Regions from separate parts of the Pseudoalteromonas sp. BSi20311 genome, predicted to be linked through region 2. Evidence: predicted binding sites of a transcription regulator. Region 2 holds the regulator's gene; the other holds the start of a gene.

Region 1 (7,030 bases), on a different contig from region 2:
ACTATTTTAGTATTGATTGCGTTATTTGTATGGGGTGGCCAAACCATTCATGGCTTTGCCACTGCACTACTATTTGGTGTGTTTATTGGTACTTATTCTTCAGTTTACGTTGCCAGTTCGGTGGCTATTGCCATGGGCGTAAGCAAAGAAGATTTAATACCAGAAGTGATTGAAAAAGAAGGCGCTGATTTAGATCCAATGCCTTAATTGAGATTAAATTATTCTTAAAACAAAACCGCTCCTAGTGAGCGGTTTTTTATTGCCTTCCAGATAAGTCACATAATAGTCATACTCAGTTGGTATTTTATTGCTCTTATTAAATTTTTATCCGAGCTAGTAGTGACAGAGCAACGACAAGTCTTAGAATCAATTATACAACAAGGGGCAATAACAACCTTGTTCCAACCTATTTTCGATATAGCTAAGCAATCTATTATTGGGTATGAAGCGCTGAGTCGAGGCCCTAAAAATAGCCCATTAGCCATGCCAAATAAGCTATTCGAAACGGCTCATAAATATCAATTGATCTCAGAGCTTGAGCTTTTATGCCGCTCTCGCGCCATTGAAAATTTTGTAAAACTCAGTTTACAAGGGAAGTTATTTTTAAATGTCAGTCCAAAAATTTTACTCGATCCGAGCCACCCTAAAGGAGAAACCTTACATTTAATTGAGCAGTTTGGTCTTGCAGCCAATCGAGTGGTGATTGAAGTCACCGAACAAGAAAAGGTAGATGATGGTTTTTTACTGTTAAAAACCATCGCGCATTATCGAGAGCTAGGCTTTACTATTGCTATTGACGACCTCGGTGCAGGTTATTCCGGACTAAAGCAATGGTCGCAGTTATGCCCAGATATTGTAAAAATTGATCGTTACTTTATTGATCATTGCGATCAAAGCGAAGTTAAAAAAGAATTTTTAAAATCAATTATGGTGTTAGCGCGGGCAACAAATACAGCGGTGATTGCAGAGGGAATTGAACGTCCTGAAGAGCTAGATTTAGTTAAAAGTATAGGCATAAATCATGTTCAGGGGTTTTTGTTAGAAAGACCGAGTCAACAGCCAAGTTATGACTATAACTGTAAACAGTTACAATCACTCACTTCGACCCAAGCCGCCTCAAAGTTTGAGCAATCAATGGCAATAGGTGTGCTTGCTGTTGCTCAGCCTGCTATTAGCAGTCATACGCGTTGTAAAGAAGCTCATGCACTTTTTGAGCAAGACAAAAGCATAATCAGCTTACCGGTATTAAATAGCAGTCAGCAGCCTATAGGGCTGTTACACAAAGATCAGCTAACAGAAGTGTTTGCCGCGCCTTATGGGCACGCGCTTTATGATAAGTGTGAAGTCACAGAGTTAATGGATAAACAACCTCTGGTGGTTGATGAAAATCAAATGCTTGATATTGTCTCCCAGCAAATAACAGAGCAAGATTTTGATATTCGTCGTCATATTGTTATCACCTGCAACAATAAATATTTAGGCTTGGCACCGCTCAGAGACATACTAAAGCACATTACAGCAGAAAAAATCCGCCACGCCCAACATGCTAACCCTTTGACCATGTTACCGGGTAATGTGGCAATTAGTGAGGTAATAGAGCAGCGTCTGCAACATAAACAGCCATTTTCACTAGCCTATATCGATTTAAATCACTTTAAACAATTTAACGATTTGTATGGTTATGCCAGTGGTGACAGCGTGATAAAACTTCTGGCCGATGTGACTGTAAAAGCGTGTGCGCACAGCGCTAACTTTGTCGGACATATTGGCGGCGATGATTTTATGGTGGTGTTTGAAAAAAAAGATGCGGTGGAAGTTTGTAATACTATTATCACGCAATTTGAACTGCAGTCACGCGTGTTTTTTACGCCAGAGCATATTGCTGAAAAAGGGTATTGGGCAACTAATAGAGAAGGCGAAAAGCAGTTTGTGCCTTTACTTACATTATCGATAGGTTTAGTTGAGCCTGATCTGCAGCAGTGTAAAAATAGTCATCAAGTGGCGGCATTAGCAACCGATGCAAAGAAGGAAGCTAAGCGCTTCAAACACAGCTACCTATTTATTTGTAATCGCAGAAGACCCGCTCCCGCTGTTGTACGTTTATCCAATAGTAAAAAAAGTGGCTAACAAAAAGCAAAAAAGGAGCCAAGGCTCCTTTTTTTAGTACGTAATTACGATTAACGTAATAACGACTCAGATAATACTGGACGCATTTCACGAACGATCGCTTGTGTTAGCTTAGGTGCACCACAGATTACGTTACCGCTCACGTTGTAGTTATTACCGCCAGCAAAATCAACAACCATGCCGCCAGCTTCTTTAACTAATAACTCACCTGCTGCTGTATCCCAAGGTTTTAAACCAATTTCAAAGAAACCATCAACACGACCCGCTGCAACATACGCCATATCTAGCGCAGCAGAGCCTGCACGACGAATATCAGCTGTGTGAACAAATAACGCTTTAAACGCTTCAGAATAGGCATCTAAGTGATGTTTTTGTTTGAAAGGAAAACCTGTAGCAAGAACAGAACCGGCAAGTTCAACCGTTTTAGATACGCGTAAACGTTTGCTGTTTAACTGTGCGCCTTGACCGCGAGAAGCAGTGAAAAGCTCACCACGAATTGGATCGTAAATTACTGCTTGGTCTAAACGACCTTTAACTTTAAGTGCAATAGATACTGCGAAATGAGGGATACCCTTGATGAAGTTAGTTGTGCCATCAAGTGGGTCAACAATCCATTGGTAATCAGCATCCTTACCTTTGTGTTCGCCTAACTCTTCACCAACAATGCAGTGATCAGGGTAAGAACGTAAAATAGTGTCACGAATTACGGCTTCGGCTTCTTTATCAATGTTAGTAACTAAATCGTTGGTGCCTTTTTGTTGCACTTCAACTTTTGATAAGTCTTCACTTGCACGAAGAATAAGTTTGCCTGCGTTACGCGCAGCGCGAACCGCAATGTTTAACATTGGATGCATGGTATTACCTTTGGGTTGTAAAAGAACGTTTATATATTTAAGCCGGCGTATTTTAGCGGTTTTTGCCATAAAGTAAACCATAAAGCCTAAATACTTGTGAGTGTTTTTTGTACAGCCATGATCTTTCACTACATTTTTTTGAAATAAAAACAGGCAATAAATTTATGAATGAGCGCTTTACCTAAAGTTAGCTTGAGGTTTTATGATGTTCTATATTCAATTAACAGGAAGAAAATTATGAAATTAGAACACGTAAATTTAGTTGTCAGTGATATAAACGCCATGCTTAAGTTTTACCAAGCAGCGTTTCCCTATTGGTCAATTAGAAGTGAGGGAGAAGGAACCTGGTATGGTAAAGCAAGACGCTGGATACACTTTGGTAATAACGAGCAATATATTGCTATTAGCGATCATGGAGAAGGTGAAAACCGTGACTTATCAGGGCATCAAATTGGTTTGGCACATTTTGCTTATGTCACTAATAACTTAAATGCAGTAATAACGCGCTTAAAGCGTGCGGGCTTTGCAATAAGTAAGCAAGGCGCTGAAAATCCATTTAGGAAGAATATATATTTTATTGACCCCGCAGGGTTTGAGGTTGAGTTTGTAGAGTACATGAGTGATATACCCAGTGAGCGTAATAACGATTTATAATATGGATGAAGCCAACTATTTTGGCTTCATCAAATGTTTAGCATATTTAATAATGTTTACCATTCATGCCAAGTTGAGTTTTTAAATCATTTGCAAAGCTAATAAATTTTTCTTTAATAGTGCGTTTAACTTTAACTTCCACAGAGCCTAAAACAGTTTTTCCTTCAATGTGAATTGTTGGCCCTTGGCGTTTATTGAGTGACACGGTTTTATTTTCAAAACTGCCTAAAATACAAAACATTTTAGAAACTACATTAACGTGCTCTGGTACATATATTTCTTCGCTACCAAAGTAACAATTAACGTGAATAGTGACATGTTGGTGGGTAAAAATAGCATCCGTAAAATCAAGATTGATAGATCCCATGTAGTTTTCTATATAAATGTTTTGAGGCACTACCCATTGGCCGCTTCGTTCACTTGAGCCAAGAATGCTTCTTAATGTAAGTGGTTCTTCACTCCCCTCATGCTGCGCGCTATAATTAGGTGCAAACTGAGAGTGCTTTTGCGCCTTATATTGCTGGTCAGTATTTAAGGTTAAATCTTCAACGAGATCCATAAGTGCTTTATTGTCACTCGCTGCCATGGCGTCGTCTAAGCGCCTTTCAAATGCTTCTACAGAAATAACACCATGGCTGTAGTTATAAATGAGCTGATCAATCACTTGCTCACGAACTTGCTCAATAGGGCGGTCTTCAATTTTAACAGACATTTAAATTATCCTTTTATGATTGCTGGTTATTTCAAAGCAAGCCTTATACCAAATATTAAATTGTTTAAATTCAGTGATTTATGATTTTGGGTTTTTGATTCTTTATTATATTAACGACATATTAACCAAATATACAATTATTTAGTAAGTTTCGCTATTCGAGAAACTTTTACGCAATAGTCTGTAAATGTTTACTTAGTAGGTTTAAGCCAATATCTACTATTTTAAATTAACCTATTGAAATTAAAGGTTAAAAAATGTTGGCCCGATGCTCGCATTAGCTTAAGTGTCTAAAGGGTCTGTTGACCTTTCAGGATTAAAACTTGTTCAATCTAGGGGCGATTTAATCGCGGCGCGAGATTTGTAACCTAGTGGACTAAGTAAAAATTGAGTAACAAAGAGTTAATCGCCCCTAGGTAGAACCCTTCGGGCAGCGCATGTTTGGCATTTATGCTGCGTTATCGTCTATTCATGGGGAATAACCACACTACATAGACTCTGCCTGGCCTAAAAACCAAACATACAGCTGCAAATTTAACCTCGAAAGATAAACAGACCCTAACTAAAAGGAGAACGATTATGAAAACATTTAATAAGTCTATGATTGCAGCCCTAGTATTAGGAACAACCGCAATGGGCGCTCAGGCAAGCAGCTGGGAAAACGAAAGCAAAGATGCTTGGATTGATGGCAAAGCAGAAACCGTACTGCTGATGAACACTAACCTGAATAACTTTGACATCAACACGGACGTAAAGAATGGCAAAGTAATGCTAACAGGTAAAGTTAATAGCGAAGTAGATAAAGAGCTTGCTGAAGAGCTTGTGCTAAGCCTAGATGGTGTAACTGAGGTTGAAAATGATCTAACTGTTATTGAGCTCAAGGATGCAAAAGATTTAACAACAGTTGATCAGATGAATGCTAAACACCACGATTCTACTATGATGGATAGCGACACTGAAAGTGATTTAACCGATGCGAAAATTACCACCGTAATTACCACTCGCTACTTATTTGATTCAGAAGTCGGTGGTACAGACATTGATGTTGATACTGATAACGGTGTAGTTACCCTAAGGGGGACTGTGGAATCGGATGCTGAAAAAAAACTAGCAATGGAAATTGCTAACAACGCTGAAGATGTTCGCAAAGTAGTTGATGAATTAACTGTCATTGCAGAATAATACACTATACTAAAAGCCTAGCTCTGCTGGGCTTTTTGCTTTGTTAACGTTATAAGGGTTAAATTATGGATATCATCAGAATTATTTTTTCTATTTTATTACCACCACTGGGTGTATTTTTACAGGTGGGGATAGGGATGCACTTTTGGTTAAATATTTTACTAACCTTGCTCGGCTATTTCCCAGGATTAATTCATGCGATTTATATTATTGCCAAGAAGTAATGCAGTAGCTTGACTGGACATTTAACACTGAGTTGCTAAGTGCCAACAAAGGTATGTGTATTAGCCACTCAGACTGTAATTTAATAAATGGATTCGTTTTAAAAGTCATCACCATTAAAATCTCAAAGCCTACTATTTGAGCAGTTAGCCCCTTGATTGTTAAAATAAAGCTTTTTGCTAGTGACAAGCCCCTAAAAACTTTTTATACTGCAACCCGCTTTAGTCGCTCTGTGGCTAAACGCTTCAAAAATTAACTGCTTACAGTTATACAAAGTTGGCCCCTTAGCTCAGTTGGTTAGAGCACACGACTCATAATCGTTAGGTCCCCAGTTCGAGTCTGGGAGGGGCCACCACTTTTACAAGCTTTCCAAGTAAATAGAAACTCATCTTCCTCGTTTATAAAATTCGTTTTTATTATTTCTATCGTATTTTTACCAGTGCACTGATTTTTGTATTAATTCTATTGAATACATTGCAATAAACACAGTTGGATCTACTATTAAAGTGTTATGGGGTTTTATTATAAAAATCTTTACTTTATGACCTTTAATGTCGCTACTGTTAATAGTGTGCAGTATATAAAATTTCGCTTAGTTACTCCTTAGGTGCTCTATGTTATTAAAACGAAAAGTTTACCTCAGTCTTATTCTGGCTGTTGTTGCTCCTTTAGCAATATCTACTCTAATATTTTCCAATAGTATTCGCTCAAATACAGAAGAAAAGCTAGCTAAAGTAGATTTACCTACAGCGCTTAGTGAAGTGAAAAGCCAAATTGAATTAGAGCTTTCTACACCTATTATTGTTGGTAAAGAAATAGCGCAAAACTTATTTGTGCAGCAATGGATGAATAATAATGAAGATGCGCAAAGTCGCGGTAAATTTATTGATTACCTCAAACATATAAAAAATAAAAACCAAGCCAGTAACGCATATATTATTTCTAAAAATTCCCGTAACTATTACACCGATGAAGGTATTTCTAGGCAAATAGACAGCAGCGATACTTGGTTTGATACTTTTTTAGCATCGGATAGGCCATTTGAAGTCGCGCTCGACATAGATAAAGGCAGCTCTGAGGTGATGGTATTTATTAATTATGCCATTGAGCTTGATGGGCAACGACAAGGAATTGCCGGAATAGGCCGTTCGCTCGATTCTATGGTGGAGCTCATAAGCGAATATAGAATTGGCGAGGGCGGCATTGTTTATTTGGCCTCTGGTACTGGCGAGATTATGTTGCATGGTGATAAAACTAAAATAGGGCAATCTGTTAACTT
Region 2 (11,490 bases):
ATAGAAACAGCATGAATGGTACCATCTGAAATAGTATTCATTAATGGGCCATACACTAACTGTTGCTTTTTAACACGACTTAATCCGTCAAAGCATTCACCAACTGCAATTACTTCATAATGACTGCCATTGGCTTTTACATGTACTTCAGCTAACTGAAGTTCGTCGCGTAATAATGTTTCGACTTGACTCGTTTCCATAACTCTCACTCAAATAGGGTTGTAACCTGACCCAACTGCATAAGGTTTTGCAGTTGTCCAGGTGGGTTTTGCAATTCAAGGCGAATGCCTTGCTGCTTAAATTCTGTAAAAGAGTGAATTAACCAAGCTAAGCCGGCTGTGTCAACCCTTGTGACCTCACTTAGGTCAAAATAAAGGGTTTTATGCTTAGTTTGTCGCTTGGTGTTCAGAAGCCGTTCATTGCCAATTGAATTATGAGTCAATTCACCACTGACTCTTAAGTGCTGCTCATCGACTTGGCTGATTGCCAATTTACTCATTTGTGTCGCTGCCTCTAAACTGAACCGGTAACTTACTTTTTTGCTCTAGTAAGTCGCTAACATGGTCAATACCTTGTTGGCGTAAAATACCTTGTAGCTCGCTTTGCTTTGCATCAAGTAAACTAATACCTTCAGCAATCATATCGTAAGCGCGCCATTCACCGCTTCGGTCTTCACGTACTTTAAAATCAATTTTAATGTCGGGTTTACCGGCTTCTACAATTTTGGTTTTTACCACCACCACATCTTTACCTTTAAAAGGTTGCTCAGCAGCAAATTCAACTTGTTGATTAGTGTACTGGGTAAACACACCTGCATAAGTGGCAACTAGGTACTCTCTAAACGCACCAATAAAACGCTGAATATCTTTAATTGCTTTAGCTTTTTCTGCTTTATCGGTAATCGCGCGTACCTTTGACACTTCACTACCTAACACTCTTAGTGCCGCATATTTGTAGTCAATGTAAGGCATCAGCTCTTCTTCAACGATGACCCTTAAATGTTCTTTGTTGGTAGATATTAATGGCTGGTCTTTGGTAATACGCTCAAAAGTATTATCAGCAACCTGACGCACCATTTTATTCGGATCAACCAATTTAACTTCATCGGCATGCACGCTTTGTACTAGCATTAAACTTACCAATGCGACATTTGCTAAAAATGTTTTCAACATAATAATTACTCACTACCTTGGTTGAATAAAAACTGGCCAATTAATTCTTCAAGTACCAATGCCGACTTAGTATCAGTGATTGAATCGCCACTTGCTAATGCTTTGCTTTGCACCCCAAATAAATCGTCAATAGCTTGGTCTTGCGCACTGTTTGCAACATCTTCGCCTAAACAACGTTGTTTAGCTGAATCTGAGGCGATCACAGGGTTAATACCTAAATATTGCTCGCCTAAAATACCCGAGGTTAAAATTGAGATAGAACTGGTGTCTGAAAAACGACATAAATACTGCGCATCAATACTCATGTTCACCACAGGTAAAAACTCTTGCGGGTGCACATAAATTGACTCGACACGACCAATAACAACTCCCCCTACTTTAATAGGCGCGCGAGTTTTTAATGAGCCTATATTTTCAAACTTGGCGTTTAATGTGTAGGTTTCACCTGAGCCGCTAATACCTGAATTGGCCACTTTAAGCGCTAGCATTGAAAACGCCAAAATACCTAGTGCGACAAAAAAACCAACTAAAATTTCTAATTTCCGTGAATTCATTATTTAATACCCTATTAGCTAGTAAACATTACCGCTGTCAAAATAAAGTCAAAACCTAATACCGCCAGTGATGAGTGCACCACTGTTTCTGTTGTTGCCTTGCTGATCCCTTCTGATGTAGGAATACAGTCATACCCTTTATAAAGCGCAATCCAAGTCACAACAATCGCAAATACGATACTTTTAATTAAACCGTTTAGTATATCTTTTTCAAACGACACCTGAGCTTGCATTATTGACCAAAAGCTTCCGGTATCAACGCCTAGCCAATCAACACCCACCAAGTGAGCACCAATAATAGCGACCGCTGAAAAAATTAACGCCAGTAACGGCATACTAATTAAGCCAGCCCAAAATCGCGGCGCAATAATACGTCTAAGCGGGTCGATAGCCATCATCTCTAGCGACGATAACTGCTCGGTGGCTTTCATTAAACCGATTTCAGCCGTTAACGCACTGCCTGCCCTGCCTGCAAATAATAATGCAGTAACCACAGGCCCCAGCTCACGTAACAAGCTAAGCGCCACTAGAGGTCCAAGGCTGTCTTCTGCACCATAATCAACTAAAACGGTATAACCTTGCAGAGCTAAAACCATGCCGATAAATAAGCCCGACACCACAATAATCAACAGCGATTGTGAACCAACCATGTAGAGTTGGCGCACCAGTAGAGGCGTACCTTTTTTAAAATTGGGTAAATGCCATAGTGCACTTGCTAGCATTTGCGTTGAACGCCCAAGTGCAGCAAAACGACCCAGTGTTTTATGGCCTATTTTTTGTAGTAAATCCAACATTACTGCGGCTCTCCTAACAGTTCATCTGCATAGGTTTGTGCTGGATAATGAAATGGTACAGGCCCATCTGATAACCCTTTTAAAAATTGTTGCACCAGTGGTGATTCATGCTGACGCATTTCATCTGGCGTGCCGCTTCCAATCACACCTTGCTCGGCAATAATAATAACATGGTCGGCAATGCTCATTACTTCATTCACATCATGTGTAACGATCAAAGAAGATAAACCAAGCACTTCATTTAATGACTTAATCAGCTTAACCAACACTCCCATTGAAATGGGATCTTGTCCTGCAAAAGGCTCATCATACATAATAAGTTCAGGATCAAGCGCTATAGAGCGAGCCAAAGCTGCACGACGTGCCATACCACCAGATAACTCTGAAGGCATTAAATCTTTAGCACCACGTAAGCCAACGGCTTGAAGTTTCATTAAAACCACTAGACGGATTAAGTCTTCACTGAGTTGTGTGTGCTCGCGGATAGGAAATGCGATATTGTCAAACACCGACATATCGGTAAATAAAGCACCGCTTTGAAATAACATGCTCATGCGTTTACGTGCCGCGTAGAGTTCTTTACGCGACATGGCGACTATGCTGTCTTTTTTAAATAAAATATCACCGGAGTCAGGTTTGAGCTGGCCACCAATTAAGCGCAGCATCGTGGTTTTGCCAATTCCGCTTGGCCCCATAATGGCAGTAATTTTACCCTCTGGGACATCAAAGCTCATATTTTTATATATGACCCTATCGCCTCTAGAAAAGGTAACATCCTTTACTTCTACTATTGATTGCGACAAGTCGCTCTCCATAACAATATTCTCTCATATTTCTATTTTAAGGGTTTTTTGGTCAAGATGGAAAAAACAATTCGTAAGATTTTGTAATAGCGCCGCCAAAACAGTTATAAGACTGCGATAAATTGACTTAACCGACGCTTAAACAACCAAATCAACTTAGTAAAAAATTATTTTAATAACCGTCTAATGTATTACAGCTTACTCTTTTACTTATACTTTTATGGTGGCTTTTGTTACTATTCGCGCTATCTGAATTTACACTAGCTGGCTTATCACAATGGTTACCTCGTTTGTCATTTTAATTCTCGGTTTTGCAGCTCTCGTATGGAGTGCAGACAGGTTTGTTTATGGTGCAGCTGCACTGGCTAAAAACTTTGGCGTACCAACATTAATAGTAGGTTTAACCGTGGTAGCTATGGGCTCATCGGCGCCTGAAATGATGGTATCCGCTTCAGCTGCTTTGGCTAATAAAACCGATACGGCGGTTGGTAATGCGGTAGGTTCAAATATAACTAACATACTATTAGTATTAGGTATTACAGCGCTTTTAAGACCACTTTCAGTTTCTTCAAGTACACTAAGGCGTGAAATTCCATTGGTATTACTGGTGTCTATCGCCACTTGGTATATTTTTTCAGATAACTACTTTTCGTTTTTTGAAGGCGCAGCCTTACTGTTTGGTTTTGTTGTTTTTATTGGTGGGCTTATTTTTGTCTCACTGCGAGCAAAAAACCAAGACGACCCCTTTGTTAGCGAAGCCTGTGATGAAGTACCTGACAACGTACCAACCAAAAAAGCCGTTTTTTGGCTGGTAGTGGGTATGATTTTACTGCCGGTTAGTTCACACTTTTTAGTTGGCTCAGCCGTCGATATTGCTAAATACTTTGGCCTAAGTGACTTAGTAATTGGTTTAACCATAATAGCCATAGGTACCAGCTTACCTGAACTTGCAGCCTCTATTGCGGGTGTTCTTAAAAATGAAGATGACCTAGCACTGGGTAACATTGTTGGCTCAAATATTTTTAATATTCTCGCGGTGTTACCGCTGGCAGGATTAATTAACCCATCAGTTATTGACGCATCAGTAGCTAACCGTGATGTTATCATTATGATAGGTGCAACCTTGGCACTTATTGCTATGTCATTGAACTTTAGAGGTCAAAGACGTATCAATAGACTAGAAGGTGGCTTGCTCATCGTCGCATTTATGATTTACCAAGGTTATATTTTTAGTCAAGTAGGGTGATCCATGGCAACGCTAAATTTTATTCAACAAGGCTTACGCGTCCTTGATATAGAACGCCAAGCACTCAACGATATCGCACAATACGTTAATGAAAGCTTTAACCAAGCGTGTCAATTAATGTATGACTGCTCAGGCCGTATAATTGTTATTGGCATGGGTAAATCGGGCCATATCGGTAATAAAATAGCAGCCACTTTAGCGAGTACTGGTAGCCCCGCATTTTTTGTTCACCCTGGTGAAGCGAGTCATGGTGATTTAGGTATGATCACCGCCAGTGATGTAGTTATGCTTATTTCTAACTCTGGCGAAACCAGTGAAGTGCTTAATATTATTCCGGTATTAAAACGCATTGGCGCTAAAATGATTGCTATGACAGGTAACGAAACGTCAACTATGGCAACATTGGCAAATGTGCATGTGTGTATTAAAGTTGAACAAGAAGCCTGCTCATTAGGCCTAGCGCCAACGGCAAGTACCACGGCAACACTCGCTATGGGTGATGCAATGGCAGTCGCATTATTGGAAGCCCGTGGCTTTACCGCAGATGATTTTGCTCTGTCGCATCCAGGTGGCAGTTTAGGCAAACGCTTACTGCTAACCTTAAAAGATGTAATGCACAGCGGTATTCACACGCCTATTATTAATGAAACGCAAACCATTAAAGACGCCCTAATTGAAATGTCAGCCAAAGGGCTTGGCATGACCGCTATTATAGATGGTAACCAACAATTATCTGGTTTGTTTACCGATGGTGATTTACGTCGTATTTTAGAGCAACGTGTTGATATACACAGCACAGAAATTAATGTTGTGATGACTAAATCATGCACAACAGCCACACAAGACATGCTCGCGGCTGAAGCACTGAACATTATGGAACAAAAACGTATTAATGGTTTAATTGTGATTAATGAGCATAATCAGCCCATTGGCGCACTAAATATGCAAGACTTACTAAAAGCGGGAGTGCTATAAATGCAGTTTGAAGATCTTTACCAACCGTTAAGTGATGATGCAAAAGCGCGCGCCAAAAAAATAAAATTATTAATTTGCGACATTGATGGTGTGTTTTCTGATGGGCGTATTTATCTTGGCAACCAAGGTGAAGAGCTCAAAGCATTTAATACCAAAGACGGATTTGGCATTAAAGCCCTTATTAATAGTGGTTTTGAAGTTGCCGTGATCACAGGTCGTCACTCACAAATAGTTCAACAACGTATGAGTAGCTTAACCGTACAACATATATACCAAGGCCAAGAAGACAAACTCATCGCCTATCAAGAATTAAAACAAAAATTAGCGCTTAGCGATGAGCAAATTGCCTACATAGGCGACGATGGCCCTGATATGCCGGTAATGGAAAAAGTCGGGTTTGCAGTAGCCGTGAACGACGCCCACCCGCTGATTAAACGCTTATCGCATTATGTTACTCAGCTGCCTGGCGGCTTTGGCGCAGTGAGAGAACTAACAGACTTACTAATGCTTGAAAACAATAAGCCACTTACCAGCCAAGGAACCAGTTCATGAATGTAGCGCGCATTATACTGAGCGTTTTATTCATAAGCTGTATGGTTTGGCTTTGGTATCCTTACTTTACTCAAGTAGATATTGTTGCGGATGAACAAACTCAAGTTATTGCTAAACCCGATTATACCGCGATTGAGCTAAAACAAACCGCTTATAATGATCAAGGTAAAGTAAGCCATAAAGTGACTGCGGTAAAAATGGAGTTATATCAACAACTCGGTTTTACCTTTTTTGAAAAACCTATATTTACGTTATATAACGAACAGCAAACATGGCGTATTAACGCTGATGAAGCCACCCTCTACGACGATCGGCAACTGGTGTTAGAGGGTAATGTGAAAGCGCTAAATTTAGTCGATAACGCCATGATCGATACGATCACAGCCGATAGCATCAATGTAGATATAAAACTACTGACTATGCAGTCACAGCAGCCAGTCGTTATTACAGGACCTAATTTAAAAATCATCGGTAAAGGCCTTGAAGCCGATTTAAAAACCGAAGTGATTAAACTTATTAACCATACGCGAACCCTATATTATGACCAATAACCTATTTAAAATTTTAATTGTTCCTTCACTACTGATTGCATTTCATAGCCATGCAGAGGAAACCGTTGAAGCCCCTGCGGCTAATCAAATTTCAATTAGTGCTGACAGACAGGAAGGTCAATTAAAAGAAAACGTGGGCATTTTTGAGAAAAATGTTGAAATTATTCATGGTAATCGCCGCATTACCGCCGATCGTTTAGAAGTACATAAACGTGATGACTTAGGCGAGAATAAGCAACTTTTAATTGCCACAGGTAGCCCTGCTTACTTTGAAGAAACACAAGCTGATGGCACCATCATGAGCGCCAGTGCCAATGAAGTTCGCTATGATGTATCGCAACGTTTTTTAACCTTAATCGGTGATGCCAGTATCGCTCAAGCAGGTCAAAAAATTACCGCTAAAAGTATCACCTACGATATAGAGCAGCAGTTGATTAGCGCAGAAAAAGATGAAAATTCAACCGATCGTGTACACACCATTTTGGTGCCTGTTGAAAACAAAAAAGAAGACGATAAAGGCCAACCATGAGCACATTAAAAGCAGAGCTATTAGCAAAAAGCTATAAAGGCCGTGAAGTGGTGAAAAATGTTGGCCTAGAAGTCGAAGCTGGCAGTATTGTCGGTTTACTTGGCCCCAATGGCGCAGGTAAAACCACGACCTTTTACATGATTGTAGGCCTTGTACCGAGCGATAAAGGTAAAATATCAATAGATGATCAAGATATCACTTTATTACCTATGCATAGCCGAGCTCGCTTAGGGATTGGTTACTTACCACAAGAATCATCGATTTTTAGAAAGCTGACGGTTTACCAAAACTTAATGGCTATTTTAGAAACACGTAAAGAGCTTAATAAACAACAGCGTGAAGATACCTTAAATAATTTACTTGATGAATTTAGCATTCAGCATATTCGTGACAGCCAAGGTATGGCTCTGTCAGGCGGTGAACGCCGCCGTGTTGAAATTGCCCGGGCATTAGCAGCAAATCCTAAATTTATACTATTGGACGAACCCTTTGCAGGGGTTGATCCTATCTCTGTATTAGATATTAAAAAGATCATAGAGCATCTTAAAAATCGAGGGATTGGCGTATTGATCACAGATCACAACGTACGCGAAACACTTGATGTTTGTGAAAAAGCCTACATAGTTTCTCATGGGGAGTTAATTGCATCAGGCACTCCAGATTACGTATTAAACGATAAAACAGTACGCGATGTTTATTTGGGCGAGCAGTTCAAGCTCTAATATTTGTGTTATTCCACTAAGCATCTGCTAAGATTAATTATACTTAGGTCTGTTGACCTTTCAAGGTTGAATTTGCAGCAGTCTGTTTGGTATTTAGGCAAGGCAGAGCCTATGTGATGTGGTATTCCCCATAAATAGGCGATAACGCAGCATCAATGCCAAACAGGCGCTGCCCTTCGGGTTCTGCCTAGGGACGATTTACTTTTTGTTGCTCGGTTTTGACTTAGCCCACTAGGTTACAAACCTCGCGCCGCGATTAAACCGCCCCTAGTTTGAACAAATTTTAATCCGTAAAGGTCAACAGACCGTAATTTAAAAGGATTGTTAGAGATAAATGAGGCAATCATTACAGCTGCGCATGGGCCAGCAACTTACAATGACTCCACAGTTGCAACAAGCAATTCGCTTATTGCAGCTCAGTACATTGGATCTCCAGCAAGAAATTCAAGAAGCGCTCGATAGCAATCCCTTGCTTGAAGTTGAAGAACAAGATTACAGCGAAGATGCTGCGGGTAAAAACGAACAAAAAGCCGATAACGATGAATCAACGCTAAGTACTTCAGCTGACGAAAAACCTAGCGAGTATGAGCAAGACAGCGGCGAAGCCATGAGCAAAGACACCATTAGCGATGATATGGCAATGGATGTTACATGGGATGAATACATGAGCGCAGCACCTGCCTCTTCATCGGGACCGATGCCTGAAGATGAATCAATTTATCAAGGCTCTTCAACTGAAACGCTGCATGAATATTTAATGTGGCAATTGCAACTGACGCCATTTAGTCCTACAGATGAAGCCATTGCGATTGCAATAGTAGAAGCCGTGGACGACTCAGGTATTTTAACCCTTAGCTGTGAAGAAATTTTAGAAAGCTTTAATCAAGAAAACGACGACGAAGATGAAGTTGAACTTGATGAAATAGAAGCGGTATTAAAGCGTATTCAATTATTTGATCCGGTAGGAATAGCCGCGCGTAGTTTACAAGAGTGCTTGTGTATTCAACTTAATCAGTTTGATAAAGACACGCCTTTTTTAAACGAAACAAAAATGATTTTAACCGATCATATTGATTTGCTGGCTGCACGTGATTATCGCACGTTAATGAAAAAAACTAAGCTCAAAGAAGATGAGCTTAAAGAGATCATGACGTTAATTCATACCCTTAGCCCAAAACCGGCGGACACTATTGTCAGAGAAGAGTCAGAGTATGTTATTCCTGATGTGTCGGTTAAAAAAATTAAAGGGCGTTGGGTGGTTGAACTAAACCCTGATAGCATGCCTAAAATTAGGGTAAACAGCCAATATGCGGCTATGTCACGTACTGTTAAATCAAGTGGTGATAGCCAGTTTATTCGCTCACACTTGCAAGAAGCAAAATGGTTTATAAAAAGTCTAGAAAGTAGAAACGACACGCTACTTAAAGTAACTAACTGTATTGTGCAACAGCAACAGGCCTTTTTTGAACATGGTCCTGAGGCAATGAAGCCTATGGTGCTTAATGATGTGGCAGAAATGGTAGAAATGCACGAATCGACTATTTCACGTGTTACTACGCAAAAATACATGCACACACCACGGGGTATTTTTGAGCTTAAATATTTCTTTTCAAGCCATGTAAGCACTGAAAACGGTGGCGAATGTTCATCAACAGCAATTCGCGCATTAATTAAAAAATTAATCGCAGCAGAAAACTCAGCTAAACCATTGAGTGATAGTAAAATTGCAGATATATTGGCAGAGCAAGGAATTAAAGTAGCAAGGAGAACTATTGCAAAATATCGCGAATCTCTAGCTATTCCCCCGTCGAATCAACGAAAAAGTTTGATTTAAGGCGTACAACAAAGAGGAAAATGTTTATGCAACTGAACTTAACTGGTCGCCATGTAGATATTACTGACTCGCTTAGAGACTACGTAAATAGTAAATTTGCAAAGCTGCAGAGGCACACTGATCACATAACGAATGTGCATGTTATTCTCGATGTAGAAAAACTAAACCAAAAAGCTGAAGCAACCGTTCATGTTAGTGGCGCTGAAATTTTTGCCTCTACTGAACATCAAGATATGTATGCCGCTATAGACTCGCTGATTGACAAGCTAGATCGTCAAGTAATTAAACACAAAGAGAAACTTGCTCGACACTAACACTATGAAACTAAGCTCACTTATCTGTCAGGACTGCAGTAAAGCTGCGGTCCTTTTTAATAGTAAAAAAAGAATTTTAGAATTTATCAGTGAATTGGCTCACAATAAACTGCCCTATTTAACCCAACAAGATATTCTCAACGCGTTAACCGCTAGAGAAAAGCTAGGGAGTACAGGTATAGGCCGAGGAATTGCAATTCCACATGGTCGTATGAGTGGTGCACAAGAGCCTCTTGCACTTATACTGGTGAGCGAAACGGCTATTAATTTTGATGCGATAGATAACCGACCGGTCGACATTTTTGTTGCCTTAATTGTCCCAGACGGTGACAATCAACAGCATTTAAAGACCTTAGCTACCATTGCAGATAAGCTCAACGAAAAAGAATTTTGTAAGCAATTACGGGCGGCAAAATCCGACAATGAGCTGTACCAAGTCATTGTCAGTCAACCGTAGTAACAATAAAGGGTGATAAATGGAATTAATAATTATAAGTGGTCGCTCAGGTTCTGGTAAATCTGTTGCGTTACGGGTTGTTGAGGATTTAGGTTATTATTGTGTAGATAATATTCCTTTAAATTTATTACCATCTCTTGTTCGTAGTGTTTCCGACAGCTACAACAAAATTGCCGTAAGTGTTGATGTGCGTAACTTACCTAAAGAGCAGCAACAGTTTAATGAAATCATTGAATATTTACCTGGTTTCACTAAACCAACGGTGTTTTATTTAGACAGTGACGATCAAACATTAATTAAACGCTTTTCGGAAACTAGGCGTCTTCACCCTCTTTCGATTGACTCACTGCCGCTTGATTTAGCAATAAAAAAAGAAAAACAACTACTGGATGTTTTGATCAATCATGCTGATCATATGATTGATACCACTGATTTAAGTGTGCATCAGCTGGCTGAGTCTATCCGTGAAAAAATACTCGGTAAAAAAGACAAACAACTGATCATTACCTTTGAGTCATTTGGTTTTAAGCACGGTATACCCAAAGAAGCAGATTACGTATTCGATGCCCGATTTTTACCAAACCCGCATTGGGAGCCTGAACTTAAGCCACTCACAGGGCTAGATCAACCGGTAAAAGACTACCTAGCCAGCCACAGCATAGTACAAAAATTTACATGGCAAATTCAAACCTTTGTACAAACATGGTTGCCGCATTTAGAAAGAAATAACCGCAGCTATTTGACCATAGCCATAGGTTGTACTGGTGGACAACACCGTTCTGTTTACTTAGCGCAAACTATAGGTGAAAGTTTTGCAATGAGTCATCCTAATGTAAAAATTCGTCACAGAGAACAAGAATAACATCAAAGAGAATAGTAATGCGGTTAGAAAACACATTTTTAATAAAAAACAAGTTAGGCCTGCATGCCAGAGCAGCTACGGTGCTGGCACAGCTTTCTGTGCAATTTGATGCCTCAATCACGTTA

Evidence for each region. The regulator sigma-54, encoded in region 2, starts transcription at its own class of promoters, with help from an activator protein. The targets are predictions, from matches to a motif close to GTTGGCACGNNNNTNGNNT.
Region 1: the regulator sigma-54 is predicted to act here: its motif matches at 4,382-4,400, upstream of P20311_RS16040 (LiaF domain-containing protein).

The regions. Positions count from the first base shown of each region.
Region 1 covers NZ_BADU01000156.1:21,243-28,272, forward strand. Annotated here, with positions in the region: gene secF (protein translocase subunit SecF) at 1-207, shown strand, start outside; gene P20311_RS16025 (bifunctional diguanylate cyclase/phosphodiesterase) at 340-2,127, shown strand; gene suhB (inositol-1-monophosphatase) at 2,178-2,981, opposite strand; gene P20311_RS16035 (VOC family protein) at 3,219-3,635, shown strand; gene P20311_RS16040 (LiaF domain-containing protein) at 3,682-4,347, opposite strand; gene P20311_RS16045 (BON domain-containing protein) at 4,927-5,529, shown strand; gene P20311_RS18785 (YqaE/Pmp3 family membrane protein) at 5,595-5,753, shown strand; tRNA gene P20311_RS16055 (tRNA-Ile) at 6,030-6,106, shown strand; gene P20311_RS16060 (methyl-accepting chemotaxis protein) at 6,366-7,030, shown strand, end outside.
Region 2 covers NZ_BADU01000188.1:40,514-52,003, reverse strand. Annotated here, with positions in the region: gene P20311_RS18055 (BolA family protein) at 1-200, opposite strand, end outside; gene P20311_RS18050 (lipid asymmetry maintenance protein MlaB) at 206-499, opposite strand; gene P20311_RS18045 (phospholipid-binding protein MlaC) at 492-1,172, opposite strand; gene mlaD (outer membrane lipid asymmetry maintenance protein MlaD) at 1,178-1,726, opposite strand; gene mlaE (lipid asymmetry maintenance ABC transporter permease subunit MlaE) at 1,741-2,520, opposite strand; gene P20311_RS18030 (ATP-binding cassette domain-containing protein) at 2,520-3,335, opposite strand; gene P20311_RS18025 (calcium/sodium antiporter) at 3,601-4,569, shown strand; gene P20311_RS18020 (KpsF/GutQ family sugar-phosphate isomerase) at 4,573-5,544, shown strand; gene kdsC (3-deoxy-manno-octulosonate-8-phosphatase KdsC) at 5,545-6,096, shown strand; gene lptC (LPS export ABC transporter periplasmic protein LptC) at 6,093-6,647, shown strand; gene lptA (lipopolysaccharide transport periplasmic protein LptA) at 6,637-7,176, shown strand; gene lptB (LPS export ABC transporter ATP-binding protein) at 7,173-7,898, shown strand; gene P20311_RS17995 (RNA polymerase factor sigma-54) at 8,233-9,732, shown strand; gene hpf (ribosome hibernation promoting factor) at 9,759-10,046, shown strand; gene ptsN (PTS IIA-like nitrogen regulatory protein PtsN) at 10,051-10,503, shown strand; gene rapZ (RNase adapter RapZ) at 10,523-11,365, shown strand; gene P20311_RS17975 (HPr family phosphocarrier protein) at 11,383-11,490, shown strand, end outside.